DNA from 2 places in the Polaromonas sp. CG_23.6 genome. Region 1 is predicted to be linked to the other one. Evidence: predicted binding sites of a transcription regulator. Region 1 holds the regulator's gene; the other holds the start of a gene.
The links. Region 1 encodes HrcA, which represses chaperone genes, less so after heat shock. Its sites were predicted from a motif close to TTAGCACTCNNNNNNNNNGAGTGCTAA; they were not measured.
Positions count from the first base shown of each region.

Region 2: H4V98_RS05740 (co-chaperone GroES) is a predicted target of HrcA. The motif match lies at 5,347-5,373, and genes of this name have one in related genera.

Region 1 covers NZ_JARXUY010000001.1:1,353,618-1,369,042, reverse strand. The annotation lists gene H4V98_RS06500 (hypothetical protein) at 1-217, shown strand, start outside; gene H4V98_RS06495 (ferritin-like domain-containing protein) at 223-756, shown strand; gene H4V98_RS06490 (BON domain-containing protein) at 852-1,166, shown strand; gene H4V98_RS06485 (BON domain-containing protein) at 1,334-1,867, opposite strand; gene H4V98_RS06480 (DUF429 domain-containing protein) at 2,151-2,984, opposite strand; gene H4V98_RS06475 (BLUF domain-containing protein) at 3,050-3,472, opposite strand; gene folE (GTP cyclohydrolase I) at 3,476-4,198, opposite strand; gene clsB (cardiolipin synthase ClsB) at 4,348-5,583, opposite strand; gene nudB (dihydroneopterin triphosphate diphosphatase) at 5,728-6,195, opposite strand; tRNA gene H4V98_RS06455 (tRNA-Ile) at 6,465-6,541, opposite strand; gene hrcA (heat-inducible transcriptional repressor HrcA) at 6,566-7,579, opposite strand; gene H4V98_RS06445 (NAD kinase) at 7,628-8,506, shown strand; gene recN (DNA repair protein RecN) at 8,541-10,202, shown strand; gene rapZ (RNase adapter RapZ) at 10,324-11,181, shown strand; gene mutY (A/G-specific adenine glycosylase) at 11,330-12,487, opposite strand; gene H4V98_RS06425 (dynamin family protein) at 12,484-14,472, opposite strand; gene mutM (bifunctional DNA-formamidopyrimidine glycosylase/DNA-(apurinic or apyrimidinic site) lyase) at 14,540-15,355, opposite strand.
Region 2 covers NZ_JARXUY010000001.1:1,213,735-1,229,159, reverse strand. The annotation lists gene H4V98_RS05770 (alpha/beta fold hydrolase) at 1-478, shown strand, start outside; gene H4V98_RS05765 (lipid A biosynthesis acyltransferase) at 590-1,453, opposite strand; gene H4V98_RS05760 (lysophospholipid acyltransferase family protein) at 1,483-2,340, opposite strand; gene metK (methionine adenosyltransferase) at 2,510-3,697, shown strand; gene H4V98_RS05750 (hypothetical protein) at 3,869-4,087, opposite strand; gene H4V98_RS05745 (hypothetical protein) at 4,445-5,134, opposite strand; gene H4V98_RS05740 (co-chaperone GroES) at 5,465-5,755, shown strand; gene groL (chaperonin GroEL) at 5,859-7,508, shown strand; gene H4V98_RS05730 (HAMP domain-containing sensor histidine kinase) at 7,585-9,051, opposite strand; gene H4V98_RS05725 (response regulator transcription factor) at 9,048-9,785, opposite strand; gene H4V98_RS05720 (cytochrome b/b6 domain-containing protein) at 9,884-10,513, shown strand; gene H4V98_RS05715 (molybdopterin-binding protein) at 10,510-11,301, shown strand; gene H4V98_RS05710 (pentapeptide MXKDX repeat protein) at 11,390-11,710, shown strand; gene H4V98_RS05705 (cytochrome c biogenesis protein DipZ) at 11,743-13,053, shown strand; gene H4V98_RS05700 (DUF805 domain-containing protein) at 13,374-13,703, opposite strand; gene pgi (glucose-6-phosphate isomerase) at 13,802-15,376, opposite strand; gene tal (transaldolase) at 15,393-15,425, opposite strand, start outside.

The DNA.
Region 1 (15,425 bases):
TCCTCTTTTGAGGGAATATGCAAGTGCCCATCCCTTCAAACTGATTGGTATTTCTGCTGCTACAGGTGTCGCACTGGTGATCGCCAGGCCATGGCGCATGATGTCCGCAAGTGCTCTTCTGGTAGCAGCGGTCAAATCTTCGGGTTTGTCAAACACGCTGTTAACCATGCTGACTTCTTTTACTCGCACATCTGATACTACCGATACAACATTATGAATAACATGACTAACTCCACCAATGAATTGAGCCTTGATGAATCGGCACTCGATGCCGTTCGATCAAGTCTTGATCAGGGCGCTGTAACTCCTGCATATGGACCGCATCGCGAAGCCATCGTCAAGCTCCTCAATGATGCCTTGGCAACTGAACTGGTATGTGTACTGCGTTACAAGCGGCATCACTTTATGGCAAGCGGCCTTACTTCGCCTCACATTGCTGCAGAGTTTATGGTGCATGCCACCGAAGAATCAGCACACGCCGACCGCATTGCCCAGCGCATCGTGCAGCTGGGCGGTGAACCAGACTTTTCACCCTCTACCCTTCTCCAGCGCAGCCATGCAGATTACGACGAATCTAACGATTTGAAAACCATGGTGAAGGTTAATCTGATCGCAGAGCGGATTGCAGTGGAAGCCTATCGCCAGATGATTTCATTGCTGGCGGACAAAGATCCCACGACACGAAGAATGCTTGAAGACATACTGGCAGAGGAAGAAGAGCATGCAGACGAGCTCAAGGACTGGCTTGATATTTAAATTTTCAGGCGCTGGTCGATAGGCGTGGTGCCGTTAATCGACAGGCATTTAAACTTTGCACCAACCTAAATAAATCAAATCGAAGAGGAAACCCTATGAAATACGTTCGCGCAATTGCATTTGCAGCCTTGGCTGGTATCACCATTATTGGCAGTGGCTGCGCTGTTGGTCGGGGTCAGCAGACCGCAGGTTCTTATGTTGACGACGCAGCCATCACCACTTCCGTCAAGGCAAAGTTTGCTGAAGACAAGACCGTTTCCGCAACTTCCATCAGCGTTGAAACACTGAACGGCACGGTTCAACTCTCCGGATTTGCTAAGTCTACTGCTGAAAAAATGCAGGCTGAGAGTATTGCCCGTGGCGTAAGCAACGTCAGGAGCGTTCGCAACGACATTGTCGTACGTCCTTAATCGATTTACGCTGCTCTTAATAGCAGCGCTAAATAAGCAGGCAAGAGAAGATCTCCGTGCCTGCTTTTTTATTTCTTAAATATTTAAAACTATCGCATCAATTCTTTTGGACTGCTGGTTCCGGAAAATTTTCCATGTCTTATGGTTATTCAGTGGCAGGTACGCGATCAATTAACTTTGACAGTCAATTGATTGTCAACCGACTGAACGCCATTGAAAGTTTTGGCAATTGCAGATGCCCTTTCACGTACTGCGTCGCTAGGCACTTGGCCTTTCAACACCACAGCGCCATCTTTTGTGTCGACATTGATCCTGAAAAGTTTGATTTCGGCGTCTTTTAGCAATTCGGCTGAAATGGCAGTGCTAATGACCATGTCATCCATTTTATTAATGGCAGTATTGGCTACCTCTTTGGTAGAAGATTTGGCATTTTCTGTAGCCTTTTTTAGTGCATCGCCTGCATTGGCAAAGGCCGCTTCTGTTTTGGCTTTCATGTCGCCGCTTGATTGCTCGCCTTGCACTCCTAGCTCTTCTGCAACTTTTTCCGTTTTGCTAATTACTGCGTCAAGTTTTTGGCCAGGCGTTCGAGTGTCAGCGGGCTTGTTACAACCACTTAAAGCTATTGCAATGACTAGTGACATAACAGCGGATATCCATATTTTCATCCAAGAAATAATAGGCAAAGTATTGAGAAAATGCATTTTTTTCACGATACATCCTTTTTATCGAGCAAAAATTTCAGAAAGAACAATAGCCAAATTGACGTTGCATGCCTGCCAACCGCCTGTATACATGTCGCTGATTATTTTTTTGCAAAATACAAAATACAAAAAACAAAAAACAAGTATTCAAGTTTTATGAAAATTGTCCAGTACTATAAACCCATTTCATATTAATGGGAAGTTCCAACGCATTCAGGATATATAGCCATTATCGATTGCCAATTAACTTAATGAAATCATTTTCGCCAACCTATAACTATATTCAAGCCGTCACAATCCATCCTTCCAGCGTATCCATATCAGCAGGCAAACCATACAAAGGTGCTCCTTGCCGTGCTGCCCATGCAGCTTGCATCAGACACAACACAGCATCCAGGTTGTCGCCACTTCCATCATCGACCAAAGCATCACGTTGCGCATGGCTGACCTTCAAACGCAGACCCAGTCGGGTTTGCCCATGCTCCAATGCAGTGATCAGATCTTTGCGTGCAATCAGCCGTTCCGGCGTCTGCTTGATCCTGTCATCACTTTTATAAGACCGATGTCCCAATGCCTCGCGAGCGAGCAAACCCGGATAGCCTTCCAGCGCTATACGTCCGATGTCGCCGGGATGAAGGCCGGGGATGTGAACGCTTGCAGCAACAAGCCGTGGAGTGCCGGCGTGAAGCATGAAAGCCACCGGTGGGTTAACCCACTTCATGGATGGGCTCGCGCCAGAAGGCAAGTCAGTAGCACGATGGGCAAATTTTTTCCCGATGGGACGTGCATCGCAAAATGCTGCAAACGTGTTGCGAATCTCAAGTCGGCTCAGACTGGCATAGTGATTTATCGACTCGAGCCACTGGGTAGGCCAGCCCATATGCATCACCAGTTCGCGAGGCAAACCGAACGGGAAATCAAACGCGCCAAGCCAGTGGCGGTCTTGACATAACCAATTATCGAACTCTTGAAGTGAATCGAGACGCTCAAGACCCGATAGAAGAACACGACCGTTCGAAGCGGTTCCTGAAGCCATCACAATCGGTTTGCGTTTGCTGGGGCTGGATGAAAAATCGCAACCCACCAATAATTCGGGAATCAAGTTTGACTTACTCATCCTGTCATTAAGCCGCTGAACATATTTGACTCAGGATTAACGCGCACTGCCTGACAAACTATTTTTCAGGCACGACCAATGATGGAAGCGGTAGCCATCAGTTCTTCAAGCAGAGCCATCGACACCTTGCCAGATGCAGCATAGGGATCAAGTTCGGCCCTCTCGGAATATTTCAACAAGATGGAATGGTTTAACTTGAGCAAGTTGACCGTTCCCATGGTCCATCCGCCAAAACGGCGTTCCGAAATTTCCTGAAAATCTAGAAGCACCACATCTTTATGACGCGGGTCTTTCAAGATATGCCCGTACAGTTCACTCACAGCCGTCCGTCCGCCTTCAATAGCCTGCAAGAAAATCCCGCCACCATAGCAAAGGATTCCAGTAATCCCGAGTGCAGGGTTGTATAGGCGGGAGTGTGAGAGGATGCTGGAAACGGCTTCATCGCCCATATCCACCGCGCGACTCGCATAAAGTAAACGAACCAGCATGGGTTAACCTTTTCTGGGAATAAGTGCGAGGAATTCGCGACGCAAGGTCGAGTCTTTGAGGAACACGCCACGCATAACCGAGTTGATCATTTTACTGTCCATGTCCTTAACGCCGCGCCAAGCCATGCAGTAATGGCTTGCCTCCATAACGATGGCCAAGCCGTCAGGCTGGGTTTTTTCCATGATCAGGTCAGCCAATTGCACCACCGCTTCTTCCTGAATCTGCGGACGGCCCATCACCCATTCGGCCAGGCGTGCGTATTTGGACAAGCCAATAACATTGGTATGTTCGTTTGGCATGACACCAATCCATATCTTGCCGATCACCGGGCAAAAATGGTGGGAACAGGCACTGCGGACCGTAATGGGCCCAACGATCATCAACTCGTTAAGATGCTCGGCATTGGGAAACTCGGTAATGCTCGGCGCCGCTACATAGCGCCCGTTGAAGACTTCGTTCAGGTACATCTTGGCAACCCGGCGTGCGGTGTTGCCCGTGTTGTGGTCACCCACAGTGTCGATCACCAGACTGTCAAGAACGCCCTGCATCTTGACTTCCACCTCATCGAGCAGGCCGGCCAATTCGCCAGGCTCAATGAATCCGGAAATGTTGTCGTTGGCGTGGAAACGTTTCTTCGCCTGAACCAGGCGTTCGCGTATCTTGACGGAAACTGGCGTTCCCTCGTCTGTCACATCCTGAAGATTAGTAGTAATTTTCATAAGCATGCCGGATATTACCAGCCCTCTTTAAACATGGCCTGAATTTAGAAAAATAAGGTCTTGACGATCAAGCGCTTTACTGTAAAGCGAAGTTAGCTATGAATTAAATAGCAAATTGGATTTCAATGATGACTTTACGTTATTTGTTTTTTATTTCAATAGCGCTGCCCGGTCAGTGTCAAGGCCAAACGCATCAGTGGATAAGCTATCCATCCCTGAATACGTTGGCCCAAGGGTCGCCGTCTATAAACCGCAGGGTCTATGCGCACCCCGTGGTGCGTGACCGCCTCGTGCAGGCAAGCGCTGAGTTCGGCGGCAAAGACACGGTCCTCAATCACTATATTGGCTTCTCGGGCCAGCAAAAGGCTTAGGGGGTCAAGGTTTGACGAGCCGACGGTGGCCCAGTGCCCGTCGACTACCGCCACTTTGGCATGCAAAAAACTGGTGGAGTATTCATGAATCTCGACACCCGCGGCCAACAAGGCTCCATATACCGGCCGGGCGGCATGGTACTGCATGAAGTATTCATATTTACCCTGCAGCAGCAAGGTCACGTGCACACCGCGTCTTGCAGCCTTCATCAGCGCCCGGCGTAACTTGCCGCCAGGTAAAAAATAAGCATTGGCAATGATGATTTCCCGACGTGCCTGGCCAATGGACTTTCGATAGGCCATTTCAATGCTGTGGCGGTTGCGCAGATTGTCGCGCAGGACCAGCGCTGCCTTGGGACGTGAACTGCCACCCATATTGGGAAAACGCAAATTCCCAGGACGCGCAAGCAGCTTTGCATTTGTGCGTCCACCATAACCTGCGGCCTTGAATTTCTCCCAGGCTTCGTTTAAATGTCTTTGTCGCGCGCTGTAGCCAGCTTGCACACGCCACCATAAAAGGGCCATGGCATCAGTCGCTTCAACCGCCAGGGGGCCCGTCAGGATCACGGCAAAATCAAACCGTGGCGCCTGCAGTTCGCCGTGATTAGGATCATAAAAATCGTCCAGCACGTTAATGCCGCCGCAAAAAACAATCCGCTCATCCACCACGCACAGCTTGCGGTGCAGCCTGCGCCAGCGTTCGGGCAACAAAAATCCCAGACTTGACCCTACAGGAGAGTATCTACACCATTGAACGCCTGAACTGGAAAATTTTCGCAGCCAGTCATCCGGCAATGGTCCACTACCGACCGCATCAACCAGAACCTGAACCGTTACACCGCGTTTGGCCGCCCGCACGAGGGCATCGGCCACAACGGCGCCAGCCCCATGAAAATCAAAAATATAGGTTTCAAGCTGTATCCATTTCACGGCACCGTCGAAGGCCTGAACAAGTGCCGGAAACAATGCCTGACCACCTTGAAGCAATTGAAATGTTTCGGATTGGATCGAAGTCGCCATCAGTGTATGAAAAAAGTTTCGGGAAAAACTTCATGTCCCTGGGAGAACGGAAAATCAATTGACATTGCGGTATTGGAAGCGAGAAACATGAGGGTTGTCTGCAACGTTAACGCCGTGAAAATTCGTGGATGCTGCCGCACCTGATCAATCGATTGAATCCCTGAATCTCGGCAACATCAAGATGGCCTCGGCATTGGAGGGAGAAAAGCATTGTTCCGCAGCATTGCGATGCGCCAGCCATTGCGAAGCTGTATGTTCGCGGGGACTGAGTCTGACTGTACAGCTTTGAGGCAGGTGCAAACCAAAGACATGCTCGGTATTGCGCGTGATGCCGGGTGCATAACGATGGCGCCAAGCGGGATAAATGTCGTACACATTTGAAAGGCCCCAGTTTCGAATTTGGGATGGCGCGGCAATAATACCGGTTTCTTCTTCGACCTCACGCAGCGCTGTTTCCAGCAACGGCTCGTCTGGCGTGTCTTTTGAGCCGGTCACGCTCTGCCAGAAACCCGGATGGTCAGCACGTTCGATCAAAAGCACATCAAGTCGAGACGTGAAAATGATGACCAGAACCGACTCTGGAATTTTGAATGAGGAAATTTTTGAATCCATGATCGATTATTGCGGCTTGGCAGAGGCTTGCCTGGCTTGCTACTGGTCAAGGATTAACAGAATTGAATCGGCAGGTTCAACAATTCACGGTAAATCAGATCGCCAGCATATTGTGCTGGCAGCGACTGTTGCTGCTGGGGCTTGTTTACTGAATTGCAGGTGCCAGTATGGAACACTGCACAAAAAACATATTGATCGCCAGTCAGGCTTTGAGCATCAAAAACAAAAAAGCCCGCTATTTTTAAATAGCAGGCTTTCCATATTTGGCGTGGTGGGGCGTCACGGACTTGAACCGTGGACCAAAGGATTATGAGTCCTCTGCTCTAACCAACTGAGCTAACGCCCCTTCCACTGGCAGATTGTAGTGTCTCTATTTGCTGTGACTGAGCGCTGTACTGACCAGTTTGGACGTGATATCAACAATCTGGATCATTTTTTCATAGGGCATGCGCATTGGCCCGATTACCCCCAGTGTGCCGACAACCTGACCATCGACTTCGTACGGTGCGGTCACCACCGACAATTCATGGAAGGGAATGACCTGGCTTTCGCCGCCGATGTAGATGCGTACCCCCTCGGCGCGGCTGGAAACATCAAGCAGGCGCATCAGTTGCGCCTTTTGCTCAAACAGGTCGAACAGCTTGCGAAGGTTGTCCATGTCGCCTGAAAAATCACTGACCGCCAGCAGGTTTCGCTCGCCTGAAACGACCACCTCATCACGCGACTCAATGGCTTCTGAGCTAACCACGACCGCTTCCTGCATCAGGGAAGCGATTTCTCCCCTGAGCACTTCCACTTCATTTTTCAGCCGTTCCCGCACTTCTTCGAAAGCCATGCCGGCATAGTGAGAATTCAGAAAATTCGACGCTTCGATCAATTGCGAGGCGGTGTAGTCGGTTTCGGTGAAGATGACGCGGTTCTGCACATCGCCGTCGGGCGACACGATGATCACCAGAAAACGCTTTTCAGACAGGCGCAAAAATTCGATATGCCGGAATACTGAAGTCCGGCGCGGTGCCATCACCACGCCGACAAATTGGGACAGGCTCGACAGCATGTGCGCGGCATTGCTGATCACCTTGAGCGGCTGGTCAGGTGCAATACGTGCCATCTGGCTGGCCACCGTCAGGGGGTCACGCTGCGTGGTCAGCATAGTGTCGACAAAAAGGCGATAGCCCCGTGCCGTCGGAATGCGTCCAGCGGACGTGTGCGGGCTGACGATCAGACCGAGATCTTCCAGGTCGCTCATCACGTTACGGATCGTGGCGGGCGACAACTCCAGGCCTGAAGCCTTGGAAAGCGTGCGCGAACCGACCGGCTGGCCGTCCGCAATATAGCGTTCAACCAGCGCTTTCAACAACAAACGGGCGCGACTATCAAGCATGGGGACATTCTACGAAGCTTGGTTGGCAGGTTGTGATGTAATTTGACGATGAAGTCGCAATTCCGCCATGTCGCACTGATCGGCAAGTACCAGGCCCAAGGCTCCCGTTCAGCCTTGGAACACATTGCGCATTTCTTGGGCTCGCAGGGTTGTGAGGTGGCACTGGAGGAGGACACGGCGCGCAATACCGGCTTGAGCCAGTTCCCGACGCTTGATGCGGCCGGAATTGGCGCGCAGTGCGATTTGGCCTTGGTGGTGGGCGGTGACGGCACCATGCTGGGCATTGGGCGCCTGCTGGCCCAGTTTGGCGTGCCCGTGGTTGGCATCAACCAGGGGCGGCTGGGCTTCATCACCGACATTGCTTTTGAAGATTACCAAGATACCCTGACGCCGATGCTGCGCGGGGAATTCGAGGAAGACCGGCGCTGGATGATGCAAGCCAAGGTCATGCGCGATGGCCATTGCGTTTACAGCGCCACGGCCATGAATGATGTCGTGGTCAACCGGGGAGCGACCTCAGGCATGGTCGAGCTGCGCGTCGAAGTCGATGGTCGGTTCGTTGCCAACCAACGTGCCGACGGCCTGATCATTGCGTCACCTACCGGTTCAACGGCCTACGCGCTTTCAGCGGGCGGTCCTTTGCTGCACCCTTCGATTGGCGGCTGGGTGCTGGTGCCCATTGCCCCGCATAATTTGTCCAATCGGCCTATCGTGCTTTCAGACACCGGGGAAGTTGCTATTGAAATGGTAGCGGGTCGGGACGCAAGTGCCAGCTTTGACATGCAGTCGCTGGCCAGTTTGCTGCATGGTGACCGGATCACCGTCAGGCGTTCAGAGTTCCAGATGCGCTTTTTGCATCCCAAGGGCTGGAGTTACTTTGACACGCTGCGCAAAAAACTTCACTGGAACGAAGGCGTCGTGGGCTGAGCGCTACCGCTTTTGCATTGAACTGCACCAAGATATGAGCATCAAAAGCATTGCCCTGCGGGATTTCGTGATCGTGCGCGAACTCGATCTTGACCTGATGGACGGATTCACCGCACTGACCGGCGAAACCGGCGCCGGCAAGTCGATCCTGGTGGGCGCCCTGCAACTGGTGCTCGGCGCACGTTCCGACGCAGGGGTGGTGCGCGAAGGCGCCGGGCGCTGCGAGATCAGTGCCGAATTCGACAGCCCTGCCCGGCTGGCGCCATGGCTTGAGCAGGCCGGCCTCGAGTCCGGCGACACCCTGCTGCTGCGCCGCACGGTGGATGCGCAGGGCAAGAGCCGGGCGTGGATCAACGGCAGCGCGGTCACCGTCACCCAGCTCAAGGACATCGGCAGCCAGCTGGTGGACATTCATGGCCAGCATGCCTGGCAAAGCCTCACGCGCCCGGACGCCGTTCGCGGCCTGCTGGACTCGTACGCAGGGGTTTCGACCGACCTGCTTTCGTTGCGCTGGCAGGAATGGCGCATGGCGCAAAAAACCCTCGCGCAGGCGAAAGATGCCCAGGAGAGCCTGGAACGTGAACGCGAACGGCTGGCGTGGCAGATTGGGGAACTGGGCAAACTGGCACCCGGCGAGCAGGAATGGGAAGAACTGAACACCCAGCATGGACGGCTGTCAAACATGCAGGACTTGCGAGAAGCCGTGCAAACAGCGGTCGACGCCTTGCGAGAGGCCGATGACAATGCCCTGACGCTGCTGAGCCGCGCCATTCAGGCGCTGGAAAACCAGGCCCAGATAGAGCCGGAATTCAAGGAGCTTGCCGCAGTCTTGCATACGGCCATGGCGCAAATGGACGACACCGTACATTCTTTGCGTGCCTATGCCCGGGACGCCGAACTCGACCCCCTGCGGCTGGCCGAACTGGACGAACGCTTGGCGCAATGGATCAGCCTGGCGCGCCGTTACAAGCGGGCACCTGCCGAACTGCCTGAACTGCTGGCATCTTGGAAGGCTGAGATGCGTGCACTGGACGAGGCCGCTGACCTGGTTCAGCTTGAAAACAAAGAGGGCTTGGCCAAAGCCGGGTACATGAAGGAGGCCGGCGAAGTTTCGCACCTGCGAAGCCTGGCAGCGCCCTTGCTGGCCAACGCCATTACCCAAGCGATGCAAGGCCTTGGCATGCAAGGCGGCAGCTTTGAAGTTGTGCTAGCCCCAGCGGAACAGCCGGCGCAGCATGGGCTGGAGCAAGCCGAGTTCCTGGTTGCCGGACATGGCGGCAGTACCCCCAGGCCGGTGGCCAAGGTGGCTTCGGGAGGCGAGCTGTCCCGCATCGCGCTGGCCATTGCCGTCACCACCAGCCAACTGGGGCAGGCCCAGACCCTTATTTTTGACGAGGTGGATTCCGGCGTGGGCGGCGCAGTCGCTCAAACTGTTGGCCGGCTGATGCGTCAACTCGGCCAGGACCGGCAGGTCATGGCAGTGACGCACTTGCCACAGGTGGCAGCGTTTGCCAACCAGCATCTCGTGGTGTCAAAACGCTCGGAACACGGCACCACGTTGAGCAGCGTCGAGCATGTAACCGGCCAAGTGCGCGTGACCGAAATTGCACGCATGCTGGGAGGGGAACGCCTTTCGGGGACCACGCTTGCACATGCCACCGAAATGCTGGGGCAATCCCCTAAAGAGGGGACATAACGACATGGCTTGATACCATCAGGGCCATGAACATTTGTCTGCTGAATTACCTGGATACGCCCTGCCGCCATGACCGTTTAAAGGCAAAACGCCATTCGTTACGTGCCGAAAGGTTGATGTGATGGAAATGATTCTTATCACCGGCATGTCGGGCTCGGGCAAGTCGGTTGCGCTTCATGCGCTTGAAGATGCCGGTTATTACTGCGTGGACAATCTTCCGCCAGAACTGCTTTCACCCTTTGTAGCCTTGAAGCGGCCGCACAATGCCTCAAAGCTGGCCATCGCCATGGATGTCAGGAGCGCAACGTCGCTGCCGCTGGTGCCGCAGCAGCTCAGGGAGTTGAAAGCCCAGGGGGTGCAAGTCCAGTCGCTCTTCCTTGATGCCAACACCGACACGCTGGTGCGGCGATTTTCAGAGACCAGACGCTTGCATCCGCTGTCAAGAATCGACGCCACCGACCAGCATCGGGCACTGGTCGATGCCATCGAACTTGAAAGAACGCTGCTGGCTGAGATGCGCGAACAGGCGCATGTGATTGACACCAGCATGATCCGGTCGGCCCAGTTGCAAGGCTATGTGAAATCGCTGCTTCAGCATCCTGGACGTCAACTGACCCTGGTGTTTGAGTCGTTTGCCTTCAAGCGCGGCGTGCCGCTGGATGCCGATTACGTGTTTGATGTCCGCATGCTTCCCAACCCTCACTACGAGGCAGGGCTGCGGCACCAGACGGGCCGTGACAAACCAGTGGCAGATTTTTTGAGGTCGCATTCGGAGGTGGACGACATGTTCCGCCACATCGAGCAATTCCTCAGTCACTGGCTGCAGGCCCTGGTGCGCGACCACCGGAGCTACGTCACGGTGGCGGTAGGCTGCACGGGCGGCCAGCACCGTTCGGTTTACCTGGTGGAGACGCTGGCAGCGGCCTTTGGCAAGGATTGGCCAACGCTGAAACGGCATCGCGAACTTGAAGCGGGTTGATCCGCCGGGCTCAACCTTTGCGCGATATCTCCCTGTCATTGTCTGACGGCGCTCGGTATGCCTGATTTCTTATTGCTACATAATTCATAGCTGTAAAAACATACTGGTATTGCGCAAAAATCTTTCTCTTCTTAAAAAAACTTACTGGTTAAGCCTTGATCGCTCCAAACGACGGGTCGGCGCTATCTTGCGACAGCAGCTTGCGAATGGGCGCGGGCAGACCCAGCGCAGGCCATGCCTGCGGACTGAACCAGGCGGCCGGACGGCTCTCGGACACCATCGACGCAGGCATGGGCTGATCGGCCTGAAAACCTGCAATCCACGGCGACAAATACAGATCCTTGTGCGTCAGGACATGGACAAAGGCCGGCAGGGCCTCGACACGGCCCTCAAGGCTTTCAGGCAGAAGCGACTTGAACGCGTCATCGCTGTCAAACACCGGCAGGCAATATAACCCGCTCCAGATACCGGTCGCAGGACGCTTTTCAAGCCACACTGAACCGTCGGGTCGTTGGGCCCACAACAGGCTGAACGACTGGGCGCTGCGCTTGAGCTTGCGGGTCTTGACCGGGTATTTTTCAGGCTTTCCCTGTGCGCGTCCAAGACACAGCGCCTGCACCGGACACAGCAGGCACTTGGGCTGCCGGCCGGTGCAGATGGTGGCACCCAGGTCCATCAGTGCTTGGGTGTAGCGCGGCATGGCCTGCGCCAGGTCTTCATGCGGGAGCAACTCGGTGGCCAGGTTCCAGAGCGCTCGTTCCTGGGCAGCCTGCGCCATATCACCAGAAAATCCCAGTACCCGCGTGAGCACCCGCTTGACGTTCCCGTCCAGAATGGCGACCCTTTCTCCAAAGCAGAATGAGGCGATGGCAGCGGCAGTCGAACGGCCGATGCCCGGCAAGGTCTGCAGTTGCCCGGCCGACGCTGGAAACTGCCCGTTGTGCAGCGACATCACATCCTGCGCACACCGATGCAGGTTGCGCGCGCGGCTGTAATACCCCAGCCCGCTCCACAAGCTCATCACCTCGTCGTCAGAAGCAGCAGCCAGATCGCCCACAGTGGGAAAACGCTGCAAAAACCGGTCGTAATACGTCAGCACCGTGACGACCTGGGTCTGCTGCAGCATGATTTCGGACAGCCAGACCCGGTAGGGATCGCGTGTGTTTTGCCATGGCAGGCTGTTGCGACCATGGGTTTTCTGCCAATTCACGATGTCATTGGCGAACGAAGACGGAAGGCTTGCGCCAGCCTCAAAAGGTTTGCCGGTTGGAAGCCGTCCAGCGCTATCTGATGTACTTTGCGTCATGCCAATTCAGCCAAAGGTGTGTGCGCAGCATGACCTGCACAGTCTGGGAGTGGTTGCAGCGCAAATGGCAAAGGCTCCATATTTAGAAGCTGCGAGGTCAAGTCTCCAAGCATGGTTTCCATGGCTCGAAGCCGGATTAGCTGCTGATTTATTTCGGAAATTCGTTCATCCAGCATTAACGCGGCCTGATCAATGCGCGCGATGGCATCGAGGCGCTTGTCAAAACTCTGGCGCCTTTCGCGCATTTGTGCATCGAGTTGTGCAGATGCTGACTGGTTCCACAGTTCAACTTCGCCCAGAGCGGACTCAAAAACCATGCGCATGCGGCCGCTCAGTGCACGCACAAGTCTGTCTGAAAACCCGGCCTGCGCCATCCGCATCACATTGCCCAAACTGATGTATTGCAAATGGCTGCGCTCGATCAGTTCGAGGTCCTGCACAGACTGCTTCATGTCGGGCGCCCGCCCTGCCTTTAGTGAAAAACCAAACTCTGCGTTGATCTGCCCGAAGGACGAATCCAGCATTGCCTGTATTTCAGCCATGGTCGTTTGCGCCTGGTGCAACGTTTTGCGCAAGCCTGAAAACGTTTCTGAATAGGTTTTTTTCAGGCGCAGCTTGATGCCGGGCTGCTTGAGCGCAGCGGTCAAGCCGGCAAGTTCTGCCCTGAGCGTCGGCAGGCCCAGCAAATGGACAACATCGCCCAGCAAACTGTTGTGCACTGTACGAATCGCATGCAGCCTGGCACTGCTGCCTGAAAACTCGGCCTGCTCGTGCTCGATCCGCTTGCGCATGCGCTGGATGACCGAGCTGTGTTTCCCCCGCAATCCGCGCAGTTCCAGCATCTGATCGGTCTGGTCACGACGGCGCATGGTTAATGCGCGTGCGGCCTCGTTGTTCAATTCCTGAATACTGGCGGCGACAGCCGTGCGCAGAATGTTCTGCCTCTGTCCTATCAAACTTTTTGCCAGGGCCAATTCAAGCACTGGCAACTGGCTGGCCTGCAACAGCACATCGTCATGCGTGATTTTGGCAACCAGCCCCTTTTGTGCCGATACGGCCAGCACCTGCGAACACTGCAATCCCAGGATCTCGGCCGAGCGTGCACTTTTTCGGTCGATCTGCGCCTGGACCTGTTCAGGCGTGCTCAGCGCATCCCATAAGGTGTCGATCTTGTTGAGCACGACCAGCCGGTTGTCACTGCCAGTTGCGCCGTTGTCCAGATGCTCCTGCCAGATGGACAGGTCAGACCGGGTCACACCCGTGTCGGCCGCCAATACGAATACCACGGCATGCGCCTGCGGAATCAGGCTGACGGTCAGTTCAGGCTCCGCGCCGATGGCATTGAGCCCCGGGGTGTCAAGAATTACCAGCCCCTGCTTGAGCAGGGGATGCGCAATATTGACCAGTGCATGGCGCCATTTCGGCACCTCGACCCGGCCATCGGCCGCTATTGGCGGATGGTCTTCAGACCGGTCGTCATTCCAGAAGCCGAGGGCGCGTGCCTTTTCAAGCGTCACATGCTGCACTTCGGCGGCTTTCTCGAATGCCTCTGCCAACTGGGCGGGATTGTCCACCTGAAGCTCAATCTGAAACCATTTTTGAGGCATCAGACGCCACGCCATCAGGGCCTGCGGCTGCATTCGCGTTTCGATGGGCAACAAGCGCAGGCAAGGCACCATTTCAGGGTCATAGCCCAGTTCGATCGTACACATGGTGGTCCGCCCGGCACTGGCCGGCATGATGCGGCGACCATAGCCAGCGAAGAAAATGGCGTTGATCAGCTCGGACTTTCCACGGGAGAACTCTGCCACAAATGCCACCATGACCTTGTCGGAGCGCACCTGCGCCTGCAGTCTGAGCATCCGGTCTTCCATCGCAGCGTTGAGCAGGCCCTGCTCTTTCACCCACTCGGCAAACCGTTTGAGGCGCAAGGCGAAATCACGCCGCCAAGCGCCTTGCTGGTCAAATTGTTCGTTGAAAGACATGCGCTGTGGTCATAAAAATGGTCGAGGCAATATAGCACCCGGGTCCCAGCCGACCACGTTTAAAAACTCAGGCTTTTTGACAGATGGCGCAATAAAAAGTGGAGCGCTGGCCCTGCCGAATACTCTTGATCGGCGCAGCGCAAACCTTGCACGGCAAGCCGGCCCGGTCATAAACCATGGCGTCAAGCTGAAAATGGCCCGCCTCGCCATCGGCGTTGGAAAAATCCCTGAGGGTGCTGCCGCCCTTGGCCACAGCATTTGTCAACACCGTCTGAATGGCGTGATGCAAAAGGGCAGCGCGCGGCTTGCTGATCCGCGATGCACGGGTGGTGGGGCGGATGCCCGCCAGAAACAAGGCTTCGGAGGCATAGATGTTTCCGACACCCACCACCGCATGGCCCGCCAGCAACAAGGGCTTGATGGCGGTATTGCGCACGTTGAGCCACTGATGAAAAACCAGCGCGTCAAACGCCTCGCTGAGCGGCTCGGCACCCAGCCGACCCAGCAGCTTTTGCGCCGCAGCATCAGCTTCACCCGCCGCATAGACCACGGCCCCAAAGCGGCGTGAATCGTGCAACCGCAAGGTGCCCAGGCTGGTCACCAGGTCAAAATGATCATGCTTGCCCGGCGCCGGCAAATTGGCGCCAAAGCTGAGGCTGCCCGACATGCCCAGGTGCATCAGCAGCAGGCCTTCGCTCAAGTCCAGCAGAAGGTACTTGCCCCGGCGGCGCACGGCCAGCACCTGCTGGCCATGCAGCTGCGCGCCCTCGCAGCCCAAAGGCCAGCGCAAGGGTTTTCCCACCATCACGAATTCGATGCGGGCGCCTGCAATGCGACTGGCAAAACTCAGGCGGGTGACTTCGACTTCGGGCAGTTCAGGCATGTGTTTAAAACTCTTCGGAAAAACATGAGGCTTGCAAAGCCGGGCACAAGAGGCGTCACTTTTGGTATCT
Region 2 (15,425 bases), 140 kb from region 1:
GCAGCAGGCCGCCAGCGCCTACATGAATTTTTTGATCCGTCCAGATGCCGAAACGCTGCTGGCCGAGGACGACTTTCGCCGGTTGTGGGCTTTTTTTACCGCCATGGGCGCAGCTGACGGACCGCACGCCTGGCTGACTGACGCCGTCAAGGCGCAATACCGCGACATCTGGCGCGCCGGACTGACCGGGGCGCTCAATTACTACCGCGCCTCGCCGCTGCGACCGCCCCGCCAGGGCCCGCCGCACCACGACCCGGCCGCCGCCGCCGTGGTGATTCCGCGTGACAAGCTGGAAGTGCATGTGCCGACGCTGGTTATCTGGGCCATGGACGACACCGCCCTGCCCCCGGCCTTGCTCGACGGTCTTGAAGATTTCGTGCCGCAAATGCAGTTGCACCGTGTCGAGGGCGCGACGCACTGGATCGTGCATGAGCAGCCTCAACGGGTCATCAACTTCCTGCAGGATTTTCTTCGCTAAACCATGAATTGTGTGCGCCATGCTATTAAAAAAATAGCTACTTATGCATGCCTGTAAAGCGCTAATCCACTAAGAGACTTTAAATCCGAACCGCCACATCCGAACTTTTGCTCAGTACAGCGAAGGCTCGCCTTCAGGCCGTGTCTTGAAGCGTTTGTGCACCCAGTAGTACTGCGCCGGCATGGTGTCGATGTAATCCTGCAGCCGCGCGTTCATCAGCGCGGTGTCGGCCACCGGGTCGCCACTGGGAAAATCGGTCCAGGCCGGCATCACCTGGACCTCATAACCGCCGGGCGTGAGGCGCGGCAGCAGCGGCACGACCTTGGCCCGGCCCAGGCGCGCAAAGCGCGACAGCGACGGCACGGTCGCGGTCGCAACGCCGTAAAACGGCACGAACACCGACTCGTCCGGTCCAAAATCCATGTCGGGCAGCAAGTACAGCGGCTGCCCTTCGCGCAGCGCCGCGACGATTGGCTTGACGCCCTCGATGCGGCCGAACAGGCGCAAATGGCCAAAGCGCTGGCGGCCCTGCAAGATCCACTGGTCCACGAGCTTGTTCGACTGGTCGGTGTAGATCGTGGTTGATGGCCGGGGCATGGCCAGCGCGGTGGCTGCCCAGGCTGCATCCAGGCCAATGAAATGCGGCAGGAAAATCACCGTCGGGTCGGTGCCCGCCAGTTCGTGGATGGCACCGGTCAGCCGGACACGCTGCCGCACGCATTGTTCAGACGCATGCCACAGCCAGGCGCGGTCCAGCCAGGCTTGCGAAAAACAGACAAAGGTCTGAATTGCCAGCTTGCGCCGCTCCACCTCGGAAAGCGCCGGAAAGCACACCGCGAAGTTTGCATGCACAACGCGCCGGCGCGCGCCGATCAGGCCATACAGCACCCAGCCCAGCACCGCTCCAAAGGCGCGCACGGCCGGCAGCGGCAGCCAGGCCAGCGCTTTCATGAAGCCAATGCCAACCCGCGTCATGGCATGTCCGATCGAGGGACGGAAATTACTCAAACCGCGTCCTTGCGGGGTGTCTTGTAACGCGCATAGCCCCAAAGGTATTGGCCGGGCTGACTGCGCACAATGGCCTCGATCGCCTGGTTGATGCGTGTGACCGCCTGCAGCATGTCGGGCTTTTCACCTTTTTCAGCCGCGTCAACCCCGGACACGGCCGGCCAGATCTTCAGGAAATAGCCCCGGCCCCGGGGCAGACGCTCGCAACTGACTGGCAGCAGGACCGCGCCGGTTTGCACGGCCAGGCGGGCGGCCAGCGTCATGGTGTACGCCGGCCGGCCAAAAAATGGCGCCCAGACGCCCCAGCCTTCGGGCGGCACCTGGTCGGTCAGCATGGCAACGGCCTGGTTAGACTTCAGGGTCTTGTGCATCAGCCGGATGCCGCTCAGGCTGGCCGGCACGACGGTCAGGTTCAGGCGGTCGCGGGCCAGGCTTTCAAGCCGGGCCAGCCAGGCCTTGCGGGCGGGCCGGTAAATGGCGGTGATTGGCCCGTAAAGCTCGGCCAGCGCCTGCGGCCCCAACTCGAAACTGCCGCAATGCGGTCCGAAAAATATCACGCCCTTGCCCTGCGCATACGCCTGTTCGGCATGCGCCTGGCCTTCGAGCCGGACATTGCCCAGGCACGACTGCGAACGCGGCCGCATCCAGAGCCTGGGCAATTCGCCGACAAAGCGCCCGGCCTCGGCAATCGCTGGACGGGCCGCTTCAAACGGCAGGCCGGCCTGCGCCACGTTGGCCCGGAACTGGGCGCGATAGCGGGCACTCAGCCACCAGACCAGCCAGCCCAGTCCGGCGCCGAGCGCATGCAACACCGGCAGCGGCCAGCGGGAAAAAAAACGGAATAACCAGAGCATGAAAAGGGTGCTGAAGGACCAATGAAGACAAAAAAGGGAGCGTCTTATAATCGCGCCTGTCGCCGAGTTATTGAACAACTTGCAGGGCGACATTAAACCAAACTGCTAAAGCGTTCGCCAAAGCACTTCCTGCTGGCAACGCGCCAGCAAAACTTATGGAGTGTACGCAATGGCGAACGATTTTCTCTTTACTTCCGAATCCGTCTCCGAGGGCCATCCCGACAAGGTGGCCGACCAGATTTCAGACGCCATCCTGGACGCCGTCTTCAAGCAGGACCCGCATGCGCGTGTCGCCGCCGAAACGTTGACCAACACCGGCCTGGTCGTGCTGGCCGGCGAGATCACCGCACGTGAGGACGTCAATGTCGACTACATCCAGGTCGCGCGCGACACCCTCAAGCGCATTGGTTACGACAACACCGAATACGGCATCGATTACAAGGGCTGCGCGGTCATGGTCTGCTATGACAAGCAGAGCAAGGACATTGCCCAGGGAGTGGACCACGCCTCGGATGACCACCTGAACACCGGCGCCGGCGACCAGGGCCTGATGTTCGGTTATGCCTGCGACGAAACGCCAGAACTCATGCCAGCGCCCATCTACTATGCGCACCGCCTGGTCGAGCGCCAGTCGCAGCTGCGCAAGGACGGGCGGCTGCCGTTTTTACGGCCCGACGCCAAGAGCCAGGTGACGATGCGCTATGTCGATGGCAAGCCGCACAGCATCGACACCGTGGTGCTGTCTACCCAGCACAGCCCGGACCAGAGCGAGACGCCCACCAAAATGAAGGCCTCGTTCATCGAAGCCGTGATAGAGGAAATCATCAAGCCGGTGCTGCCAAAAGAGTGGTTGCAGAACACCCGCTACCTGATCAACCCGACAGGCCGCTTTGTCGTTGGTGGCCCACAGGGCGATTGCGGCCTGACCGGGCGCAAGATCATCGTTGACACCTACGGCGGCGCCTGCCCGCACGGCGGAGGCGCCTTCAGTGGAAAAGACCCAAGCAAGGTGGACCGCTCCGCCGCCTACGCCGCGCGTTATGTCGCCAAAAACATCGTGGCCGCAGGTTTGGCCCGTCAATGCCAGATTCAGGTGGCGTATGCGATTGGCGTGGCCAAGCCCATGAACGTGACGGTGTATACCGAAGGCACCGGCGTCATCCCTGACAGCCAGATTGCAGAGCTGATCAACGCACACTTTGACCTGCGTCCGAACGGGATCATCCAGATGCTGGACCTGTTGCGGCCTATCTACGAAAAGACCGCTGCCTACGGCCACTTTGGCCGCGACGAACCTGAATTTACCTGGGAACGCACCGACAAGGCCGCAATTTTGCGCAATGCCGCAGGTTTGTAGTGCTATTTCCTTTGGCCGGGACCTGTCGGGTCAGGCCAAAGAAAGACACGAAATTGATGGATTGCAACAATCGGTGAGAAATCAGAAAAACACCGTTCTGTTTCACCTGTTCTGAAAGCCACGGGCGCAGTCCGTCAAGGTCAGGGCAAAAAAATCACTTGAACGCTGGCGCTATCCCCGGGTGTAAGGCGAATCGGGAATGAACTTGCTCTTGGTTCCCTGAAGTTCCGGTGCGGGTTCTGCGTCAGGCTGAGGAACAGGCACTGTCTTGTTGGTCCCCTCGAACCCGAAATCCTTGCCTCGGCGCTTGGGGCCGGAATCAGGGGCAGGATTGGCATTTTGCGTCCCTTTCGGATCGCGTGAATCGGGTGAATCAGGCGTTTTGGCCATATCTGGCACTCCCTCAGGTGATGAAATGGCTGTTTTCCTTGTGCGTCAGCAACAGGCTCTCGCCCACTGGCGGCTGTAGCAGCGCGTTGTCAATTTCAACGGTAAAAGGCCATCCGTTGCACAACCTGCCAACGGCAGGCCTTTCGTTGCGCACGGAAAAACTTTGAACCGAAATCGGTGTGGAGCCACTTGCGAAAGAACTATCTTTTGGCATGATTATTTATTGCTCAACAGTCAACAGGAATTTACTTTAAAGCTGGCTTTTCCTGTCCTCTATCGGAATTAGAGGAAATTACTGTAGGACACCAGGCAAGTGAGGCTCATCTACTTCCTAGAATCGCGCTGATACCTGAAAGTTCAGGGTTGCAAAAGTAACGTGCCGGTACCTGAGTATTTCATCTTCACAAAGCCCGCTGCATAGTCAATATGCACACCTTCGGCATCGGCAAGGGCTTGCACATCAGCCCATTGCAACGCACGGTAGGTCGGCATCTGGTTGCCCCCGGTGAGCAGCTCATTCGACGCGGCAGGTGCTGTCGTGATGCACAGCCGGTGGTCGCCTGCCTCGGTTTCCACGCTCACCACCACGACAGCCGGTGGCTCGAACGCATCGGTCAGCGCGATCAAACTGGCAGTGAACACGCTGCGAAGCATGCCCTTGGGCAGCCTGGCGACGGATTGCGCAGCCTGGTTGTCTAAAGAAAACCCGCGAAATGAAAGTTCGGTCGCCATCAGGCTCAGGGATTCCTCGACCGCGCTGTTTACCGCAACCAGTTCGTTGTCCTTCGGCGCCAGCCAGGTCATCAGGTTCATCGACGTGGCGGCAGCTTCCCGCGACAAGGTGGCAAGGGCCTGGGTGTTCTTGGCCAGCTGGTCCATGTCGGGTGCGGCGCCCTTGACCCGCCTTTCCAGCATGGCTGACATCATGCCGATAGGCTGAAGCGTCCCGGCGAGGTTGTGGCGAATGGCCGGCAGTAGCCGGCGCATGAGGGCATAGCGGGCCGCCTCGGCAAGACGCTCTTTCAGATTGATAATTTCGCTGGACATTAAGAAAAGGCAGATGGTGTTAATAAATCTTGGATCAGGGTTTCGCCTGGGCGGCCATGCATGATGCAAAACGTCAAGCAAAAGCGCCCCCGGCCACGGCCATTACCGGCCAAATAATAGCAGTGGCCGGCGGTCTGATTTTCGGTGCAATCGCAGGCAAATCAACCAATTCAACAGCCAGCCCTTGAAAACAGGGATGATTGCCCCTATTATTAGCACTCGATGGTATGGAGTGCTAACAACATTACACGCCGCCCAATCGACAGGCAATCGCTTCTCAGCGGTTGCGCTTCAACTTCAAAAACCATTGTTAAAAACAAGGAGCTTTTCATGAATCTTCGTCCTTTGCACGACCGCGTGATTGTCAAACGCGTGGAAAACGAAACCAAAACAGCTTCCGGCATCGTGATTCCGGACAGCGCTGCTGAAAAGCCAGATCAGGGCGAAGTGCTGGCCGTTGGTCCAGGCAAGAAGAATGACAAGGGCGAAATCGGCGCCATGGCCGTCAAGGTCGGCGACCGTGTGCTGTTCGGCAAATACAGTGGCCAGACCGTCAAGGTTGACGGCGACGAGTTGCTGGTCATGAAAGAAGAAGACCTGTTTGCAGTGGTCGAGAAGTAATCTTTTACCCGCTTCGATATTGCTACTTATTTAATAGCTGCTTATGTACGCAGGACGTGCGCAAGCAGCCTATTTCATTCATAAATCTTAAGGAATCCGAATCATGGCAGCAAAAGACGTAATTTTCGGCGGCGAAGCCCGCGCACGCATGGTCGAGGGTGTGAACATCCTGGCCAATGCCGTCAAGGTGACCCTGGGCCCCAAAGGCCGCAATGTGGTGCTTGAGCGCTCGTTCGGCGCCCCGACCGTGACCAAGGACGGTGTGTCCGTCGCCAAGGAAATTGAACTCAAGGACAAGCTGCAGAACATGGGCGCGCAGATGGTCAAGGAAGTCGCTTCCAAGACGTCTGACATCGCTGGCGACGGCACCACCACAGCGACCGTGCTGGCACAGGCCATCGTTCACGAAGGCATGAAGTACGTGGCTGCGGGCATGAACCCGATGGACCTGAAGCGCGGCATCGACAAGGCCGTTGCGGCCCTGGTCGAAGAGCTGAAGAAGGCTTCCAAGGCCACTACCACGTCCAAGGAAATCGCACAGGTCGGTTCGATCTCTGCCAACTCCGACGAAACCATCGGCAAGATCATCGCTGACGCGATGGACAAGGTCGGCAAGGAAGGCGTCATCACCGTTGAAGACGGCAAGTCACTCGACTCCGAACTCGACGTCGTTGAAGGCATGCAGTTTGACCGCGGCTACCTCTCCCCTTACTTCATCAACAACCCGGAAAAGCAGTCCGCACTGCTGGACAACCCGTTTGTCCTGCTCTACGACAAGAAGATCAGCAACATCCGTGACCTGCTGCCTACCCTGGAACAAGTCGCCAAGGCTGGCCGTCCGCTGCTGATCATTGCCGAAGAAGTCGAGGGCGAAGCCCTGGCAACCCTGGTCGTGAACACCCTGCGCGGCATCCTGAAGGTTGTCGCTGTCAAGGCCCCTGGTTTCGGCGACCGCCGCAAGGCCATGCTCGAAGACATCGCTGTACTGACCGGCGGCAAGGTCATCGCTGAAGAAGTCGGCATGTCGCTCGAAAAAGTGACGCTGGCTGACCTCGGCCAGGCCAAGCGCATCGAAGTGGGCAAGGAAAACACCATCATCATCGACGGTGCCGGCGAAGCGGGCGACATCGAAGCCCGCGTCAAGCAGGTTCGTGTCCAGATCGAAGAAGCGACCAGCGACTACGACCGTGAAAAACTGCAAGAGCGCGTGGCCAAGCTGGCCGGCGGTGTTGCCGTGATCAAGGTCGGCGCAGCCACCGAAGTCGAGATGAAGGAAAAGAAAGCCCGCGTTGAAGACGCACTGCACGCTACCCGCGCTGCTGTCGAAGAAGGCATTGTGGCTGGTGGCGGCGTGGCCTTGCTGCGCGCCAAGCAGACCGCTGGCGTCATCAAGGGTGACAACGCTGACCAGGACGCCGGCATCAAGCTGGTGCTGCGCGCCATCGAAGCCCCATTGCGCGAAATCGTTTACAACGCAGGCGGCGAAGCCTCTGTGGTGGTGAACGCTGTGTTGGCCGGCACCGGCAACTACGGCTTCAACGCCGCCAACGACACTTACGGCGACATGATCGAAATGGGCATTCTGGACCCAACGAAAGTGACCCGTACGGCCCTGCAAAATGCAGCGTCGGTCGCATCCCTGATGCTGACCACCGAAGCCATGATTTGCGAGTCTGCCAAAGACGACGCACCTGCAGGCGGCATGGGCGGCGGCATGGGTGGAATGGGCGGCATGGGCGATATGGGCATGTAATGTCCCGCCTGGCCAGGGTTTGACCCTGGCCTCCCGGTTAGCCAAAAGCCCCGCAGCGTCAAGCTGCGGGGCTTTTTCACGCCAGCCGGAAGGAAAACACGGCGCCTTTTTCTGCACGCTTGAGCAGCGCGATATCGCTGCCATGGAGTTGCAAGATACGCTTGACAATCACCAGCCCGAGTCCGCCGGCCAGCCCGCCCGCCGATGAAAACATGGGCCGCATGAAAAGCCCCTTGTGCAGCTCGTCAGGAATGCCCGGCCCCGTGTCACTGACTTCAACCCGTACACCTGTCCCTTCGGCACGCAACTGCACCACGATCTCACCGCCCTCGGGCGTATGGCGTATGGCGTTGTCCAGCAGATTGGTAAGCACCCGCTCGATCAGGCCAAGATCAGCGGTGACTGCTGGCAAGCCCGGCGCGATATCAGCCACCAGCCGTTGATGTCGAGTCTCCGAAGCCAACCCGAATTTCTGAAAGACGTCCTGAATCAGATCGGCCAGTGCAAAACTTTCCATCTCCGGCTGCAACACCCCGTACTCCAGCCGGGCCAGTTCAAACAGCTCTTGCGCCAGGCGCCCGACCTTGCGGCTCTGACCGAGTGCAATCTCAAGATAGCGGCGGCGGTCAGCATCCCCCAGCGTATCGGCCTTGATCAGCAAGGTTTCAAGATAGCCATGCAGGGAAGTGAGCGGTGTGCGCAAATCATGCGATATGTTGGCAAACAGTTCACGTCGTTGCTGCTCCTGAGCCGTCAGTTCGTGCCACTGCTCGGCGATACGCTGGGTCATCACTGCAAAAGACTTGGCCAATGTGGAAATTTCGTCGCTGCCTTCGCATGCTTGCGCCAGCGCGGGTGCAGCGCCTTCAAGCGCCGCCAGACCATCGGTTTGCAGGTGGCCCACAGCATCCGATAGCTGGCGCAAGGGACGCGTGATCAGGTGAAAAGCCGCCAGCCCGGCCAGCAAACCCAGCAGCGTCACCAGGCCCATGGACCAGAGCGTCGAACGCAGCAGGCTGTCGGCCGAAAGCCTGGCGGCCAGGGTGTCGCGCTCTTCACCGAACAACACGACATAGACATAGCCGGCATCACGTCCATCGACCTTGAGCGGCGCGGCGCTGAACACTTTGCGTGAACCAGGGCTGCGCGGATCGTCGCCAAAAACCGGCAATGGCGCACCGGCCAGCAGGCGCCGCACTGGCGCCATATCAACCCGCTCACGCTTGAGATGTCCCGGCGGTGCGGCCTGCGCTTGAATACGCCCGTCAGGCGCCAGCAGATAGACCTCAACGCTGGGGTTGACCGCCATGAGTTTGTCAAACAGGTCATGCACTGCGCCCTCGTTCACACCACCCTGTGCCATTAACGTCGAGTTTTCGGCAATATGCGCTGCCAGCCCGATGGACAGGCGCTGGGTCAACTCTTCTTCATACTGACTGTGGGCTCTCGTCTGCAGCCAGACCGACGCGCCGCAGCACGCCAGCAGCAATACGGCAAAGACAATTGACAAATTCTGGGAAAGGGAAAGGCCACGAAGCTTCATGGCATTTTTTCCGAGGACATCACGGATGAAGTGTCGGCTACCAGCTTGTAACCGCGCCCCCATACCGTGAGGATGCGCCTGGGCTCCGCCACATTGGCTTCCACCTTGATACGCAGGCGGTTGATGTGGGTGTTGACCGTGTGTTCATAGCCGTCATGCTGATAGCCCCAGACCTGGTTGAGCAGGTCGAGCCGCGAAAAAACCTGCCCCGGATGGCGTGCAAAAAAATACAGCAGGTCGAACTCTCGGGGGGTGAGCTCAATCGGCTTGCCGTCCATCTGTACCGAACGTTCGAGCGGGTCGATGCAAAGGTTGCCAAAATCGATGCGGCCCGAACCTGCACGCGCAATGCGCGCCATGGCGTCCGTGCGCCGCAGCAGCGCACGCACACGCGCCACCAGTTCCAGCACGGAAAAAGGCTTGGTAAGGTAGTCATCGGCACCCAGTTCCAGCCCCAGGATACGGTGTACTTCGCTGGAGCGGGCGCTGATGATGATGATGGGCGTGTAGCGCGTCATCGCGCGGGCACGTCGGCAAATCTCGAGACCATCGACGCCTGGAAGCATGACATCGAGCACCATGGCATCCCAGCGACCACCCTCCAGTTCACGCAGGCCCGCATGCCCGTCAGCGGCATGGACCACCGTGAAACCTTCGTCGCACAAGTGCATTCGCAAGAGTTCGGCGATGTGGGGGTCGTCCTCGACGACCAAAACGCGTTTGGCAAGGTCCATGGCTGGAAATTATCACGTCATCCGCGTTTTTTAGTTATCACAATTAATTGAAGATTCGGTGATAAATCTGCCATGTGACAAATCTAATAATCCACCCCATGAAACCCAATATCAATGCAGCAGACACGGCGCCCATCCACCCGGTGTGGATGCGCATCACCCATTGGCTCAACGCCATCGCGGTGCTGGTGATGGTGGCAAGCGGCTGGCGCATCTACAACGCGTCGCCGTTTTTTCCTTTCAGTATTCCGTCTGAGCTGACGCTGGGCGGCTGGCTCGGCGGTGCATTGCAATGGCATTTTGCGGCCATGTGGCTGCTGGCCGCCAATGGCCTTGTCTACCTGATGCTGAACATTGCAAGCGGCCGCCTGTTCCGCAAGTTTTTTCCATTGTCAGTGCCAGCCATCATGCGCGACGCCCTCGCTGCACTGCGCGGCCAACTGTCCCACGCCGACCCGCGCCGATACAACAACGTGCAGCGCTTTGCCTACCTGTTCGTGATGCTCGACATCGTGCTGCTGGTGCTGTCAGGGCTGGTGCTGTGGAAGTCCGTTCAATTCGGATTCCTGCGCGACCTGCTCGGCGGCTATGAGTTTTCCCGGCGAATCCACTTTTTTTCCATGGCGGCCCTGGTTGCCTTTGTCGCCGTGCACCTGGTCATGGTCGCACTGGTTCCCCGCACGCTGCTCACCATGCTAAGCAGTGGTCGCACACGAAAGACAGTATGAAAATCATTCAACGTCCACCCCTGGCCGGCATTGACAGCGATGCCGCACTGTCTGAAGCCCGCAAACTGATCGGCAGGCGTATCAAGCAGCCGGCGCGCCGTGCGTTCCTGCAGCGTTCGCTGACATTGGGCGGCCTGTCACTGCTGACGGGCTGCAGTATCAGCGACAACGACAGCGTCGAAGCAGCTCTGGCGCGAATTTCGCGTTTCAATGACACAGCACAAGGCTGGATTTTTGACCCCAAGCAGTTGGCGCCGACCTATCCAGAATCGATGATCACACGGCCTTTCCCCTTCAATGCCTATTACAGCGAAGACCAGGTCCGTGAAGTGGACGAGGCCAGCTACAAACTCGAAGTGACCGGTCTGGTCACCGACAAGCGCAGCTGGACACTGGCTGAACTTCGTGCATTTCCCCAGCAAGACCAGGTCACACGGCATATTTGTGTCGAAGGCTGGAGCGCCATCGGCAAATGGGGAGGCGTGCACTTTGCTTCTTTCCTGAAGCGCATCGGTGCCGACACCAGCGCGAAATACGTCGGCTTCAAATGCTCGGACGACTACTTCACCAGCATCGACATGCCGACAGCCTTGCATCCGCAGACGCTGCTCACGCTGAGCTATGACGGTCAACCTCTGCCGCCCAAATACGGCTTTCCGATGAAGCTGCGCATGCCGACCAAGCTGGGCTACAAGAATCCGAAACACATCAAGGCGATGTTCGTCACCAACACCTACCCTGGCGGCTATTGGGAAGATCAGGGTTACAACTGGTTCGGCGGAAGTTGAGCACTTTGAAGTGCTCAACACTGTTGATACGTGCGGCACGCGTTCATCCCGAACGCGGCCATCTGAAAACGACTCTCAAGGAATTGAAATGAACAAACTCTCTGCAACCCTCCTGGCCACCTGCATGACCATCGCCTCCGTTTCGGCATTTGCCGCAGACGAGATGAAAAAAGATGCCATGGGCAAAGATGCCATGGGCAAAGACGCCATGACCAAGGATTCCATGAGCAAGGACCACATGGCCAAAGACGGCATGATGAAAAAAGATTCCATGGGCAAGGACCACATGGCCAAAGACGGCATGATGAAAAAAGATTCCATGAGCAAGGACCACATGGCAAAAGACGACATGATGAAAAAAGATGCCATGGGCAAGGACGCCATGTCAAAAAATGAAATGAAAAAGTGATTTTTTGACAGCGCTCTGACCTGAGGTTCCTCATGATTTTTTACCTCCTGTCGTATCTTGGCGGCGCGCTGACCATTCTCGCGCCCTGCATCCTGCCGGTACTGCCCTTTGTTTTTGCACGGGTTGACCGGCCTTTCATGAAAAGCGGCTTGCCATTGCTAGGCGGAATGGCATTGACTTTCGCGGTGGTGGGAACATTGGCCGCGGTTGCAGGCAACTGGGCCATGCAGGCCAACCAGTACGGCCGACTGGCCGCGTTGGCACTGCTCGCGCTCATGGGCTTGGCCTTGATTGCGCCGCGCTGGGCGGAACGATTGGGCCGGCCCGTGGTGGCACTGGGTTCCCGCTTTTCCAGCACGACGTCGAAAGCCAGCGGCAATACGGAAAACTTCATTCTTCCGGCATTTTTCACCGGTATGGCCACCGGCCTGCTCTGGGCGCCGTGTGCAGGTCCCATCCTTGGCCTGATCCTGACCGGAGCCGCCATCGAAGGCCCGAGCGTGCGCACTTCCCTGTTGCTGCTGGCCTATGCGGCTGGCGCGGTGAGTTCACTGGCGCTGGCGCTGCTTGCCGGCAACCGCGTCTTCAGCGCCCTCAAGCGATCCCTCGGCATGGGCGAGTGGGTTCGCAAGGGGCTGGGTGTGGCCGTGATTGCCGGCGTTACGACAGTCGCGCTGGGACTGGACACTGGCTTGCTGGCCCAGTTTTCGTCGGGAAGCAGCGCATCGGCAGAAAAAAGCCTGTTCAAGTGGCTGGCCCCCAAGCCAGGTGGTGCTGCGCCCATGGCGGCGACAAGCGCCTACAAACTGGCTGGTACGGCAGATTCAGGCCGATTCATCAAGATGCAGGCACGCCCGGCATCGCCGGTGCTCAACTTGCCGGTGGAAGGCAAGATGCCCCCGATCAGCGGCGCCGTCGAGTGGCTCAATTCGCCACCTCTCTCGGCTGAAGAACTTCGCGGCAAAGTGGTTTTGGTCGATTTCTGGACTTTTGGCTGCATCAATTGCCGCAACGCCCTGCCTTATGTGAAGGAGTGGCACCGCAAGTACAAAGACCAGGGGTTGGTCGTGATCGGGGTCCATTCACCTGAGTTCGCTTACGAGAAAAATATCAGCAATGTGAAGCGTGCACTCGGTGATCTGGGAGTTGTGTTTCCGGTCGCGGTTGACAACAACTTTGCGATCTGGCGCGCGTTCAACAACATGTATTGGCCAGCACATTATTTTGTCGATGCCCAAGGCCGAATTCGCTTTCATCACTTTGGCGAAGGCGAGTACGAAAAATCAGAACAGGTCATCCAGCAGTTGCTGGAAGAAGCCCGAAAACAGGCCAAACCGGTGTGACTGCGCCCTTTGACAAAGCGCAAGGTACAGCCGGCGAAGGCGCTTTGACAAACCAGCGATTGACGCATCCAGCCCTGAAGTGGACCCCGCGAAAGTGACCCGCATGGCATTGCCAAATGCGGCTTGCGTCGCATCGCTGATACTGACAACCAAAGCCATGGTCTGCGAGTCCGCCAATGACGACGCACCTGCCGGCGACATGGGCCGGGCTTTGTTAAAAAGCCTGGTGGCAGGCCCCGCATTTTTGGCCTCCAGCCAAAAGGGCCACAGCGCGCAAGCGTTGTGGCCCTTTTTTGATGGATGGGCGAAAACCGAAAACGTCAGGCCAGGTTGGAGCCGTAACTGCTGACGTTATCTTCCGTGGGTTGGACCCACCAGTAAAGCAGCACCAGGAATCCGATTCCCGAGATCATCAGGAGCTGCCACCAGCCGCTCTTGCCAATGTCGTGCAACCGGCGCGCACCCACCGCCAGCGCCGGCAACAGCAAGCCCAGGCTGACCAGGCCGCCCAGTTTCGCGCTGATGGTGTTGGCAGCCACCGAAACCAGTACCTGGAACAGAAAAAACCACCAGAATTCCGAACGCGATGCCCGCCCAGAAAACGTTGCATAGTTGCGCAGGCAACTGGAAATGGCTTGGCTAAAATTCATGATTTCCTTCCCCGGGTTGATTAGAAAACTCAAGAGATTACCCTTGGTTCATCATAAGCCGATGCGCTGACAGCCAGCCTGTCAAAACAGCGCCCTTGTCAACGCAAGCGCTGCAGCAATCCGGCGGTCGAGCCGTCCAGCCCGGAAATATTGCCACTTTGCAGGCGTGGCTCAATGTCTTTGGCCAGCACCTTGCCCAGTTCGACGCCCCACTGGTCAAAGCTGTTGATGCCCCAGATGGCGCCGCTAACAAACACGCGGTGCTCCTGCAGCGCAATCAGCGCGCCCAGGCTGGCGGGCGTGAGCCGCTCCAGCAGCAAAAAGGTGCTGGGCCGGTTGCCGGGAAAATCGCGGTGGCCGCCGGCGTCCACCTTGCCCTGCATCAGCGCCTGCGCCTGCGCCAGAACGTTGGCCAGCAGCTTGCCATGGTGGCCGGGCAGGTCATCCGGCGCATGCGCCGCTTGTTTGATCGCCACGAATTCGACCGGAACCACCGAGGTTCCCTGGTGCAGCATTTGAAAGTAGGCATGCTGCCCGTTGGTGCCAGGCTCGCCCCACAGCAACGGCGAGGTGTCAAAAGGCAAGGGCTGGCCATCCTGGTCCACGCGCTTGCCGTTGCTTTCCATTTCCAGTTGCTGCAAATACGCTGGCCAGCGACGCAAGGCGCTGCTGTAGGGCGCGATAGTGCGGCTGGAAAAGCCGTGAAAGTTGCGGTACCAGACATCGAGCAGGCCCAGCCGCACCGGCAGGTTGTGCGCCAGTTCGGCCGTGCGAAAGTGTTCGTCCATTGCATGCGCGCCGGCCAAGAAGTCACGAAAGCCCGCCGCGCCAATCGCAATGGCAATGGGCAGTCCAATTGCCGACCACAGTGAATAGCGCCCGCCCACCCAGTCCCAGAAACCGAAGGTGGTGGTGATGCCGAAGTCGTTCGCCGCCGCCACATTGGTCGTCAGCGCCGCGAAATGCCGGGCGATGTCGTGGCCGCCCTGCGCTTCGAACCAGGCCTTCGCCGAATGCGCATTGGTCATGGTTTCAGTGGTGGTGAAGGTCTTGGACGCCACCAGGAACAGCGTGTTCTCGGGCTTCACAAGGCGAAGTACGGCAGCCAGCTCGTCACCGTCAATGTTCGACACAAAGTGAATCCGCTTGCCGGCTGTGGCGAATTCACCCAGCGCCAGCACCGCCATCTGCGGCCCCAGGTCTGAACCGCCAATGCCGATGTTGACGATGTCGGTGATGGCCTCGTCGGCGCGCACCTGCTCCGCGTAGTCCAGCATGGCGTTCAAAGTGGTTTCCACCTCAGCCTGCGCATCCGCTACTTTATTGATAGCTACTTGAGCAGGTATGTATTGCGCGGAAGGCGGATTTCGCAATAAAAAGTGCATCACGGCACGGTTTTCGGTGCGGTTGATGCGTTCTCCGGCAAACATCGCGTCGCGTTGCGATTCCAGTCCGCACTGCCGCGCCAATGCCAGCAGCAGCGCCTGGCTGTCAGCATCAATCAGGTTTTTGGACAGGTCGGCAAACACATGCGGCGCGTCCTGGCTGAAGGCTTCGAAGCGGTGAGGGTCGCGCGAAAACGCTTCGCGCAGGTCGAAATTTTGGCCGCTGGCTTCAAAACAGGCCTTGAGTTCTCCCCAGGCGGGGGTCCGGTCGCAACGCACTGGTTTCATGAAAATTCCCTTGTGTTCAGACAGCCTGCATCAACTGCTCAAGCTTGAC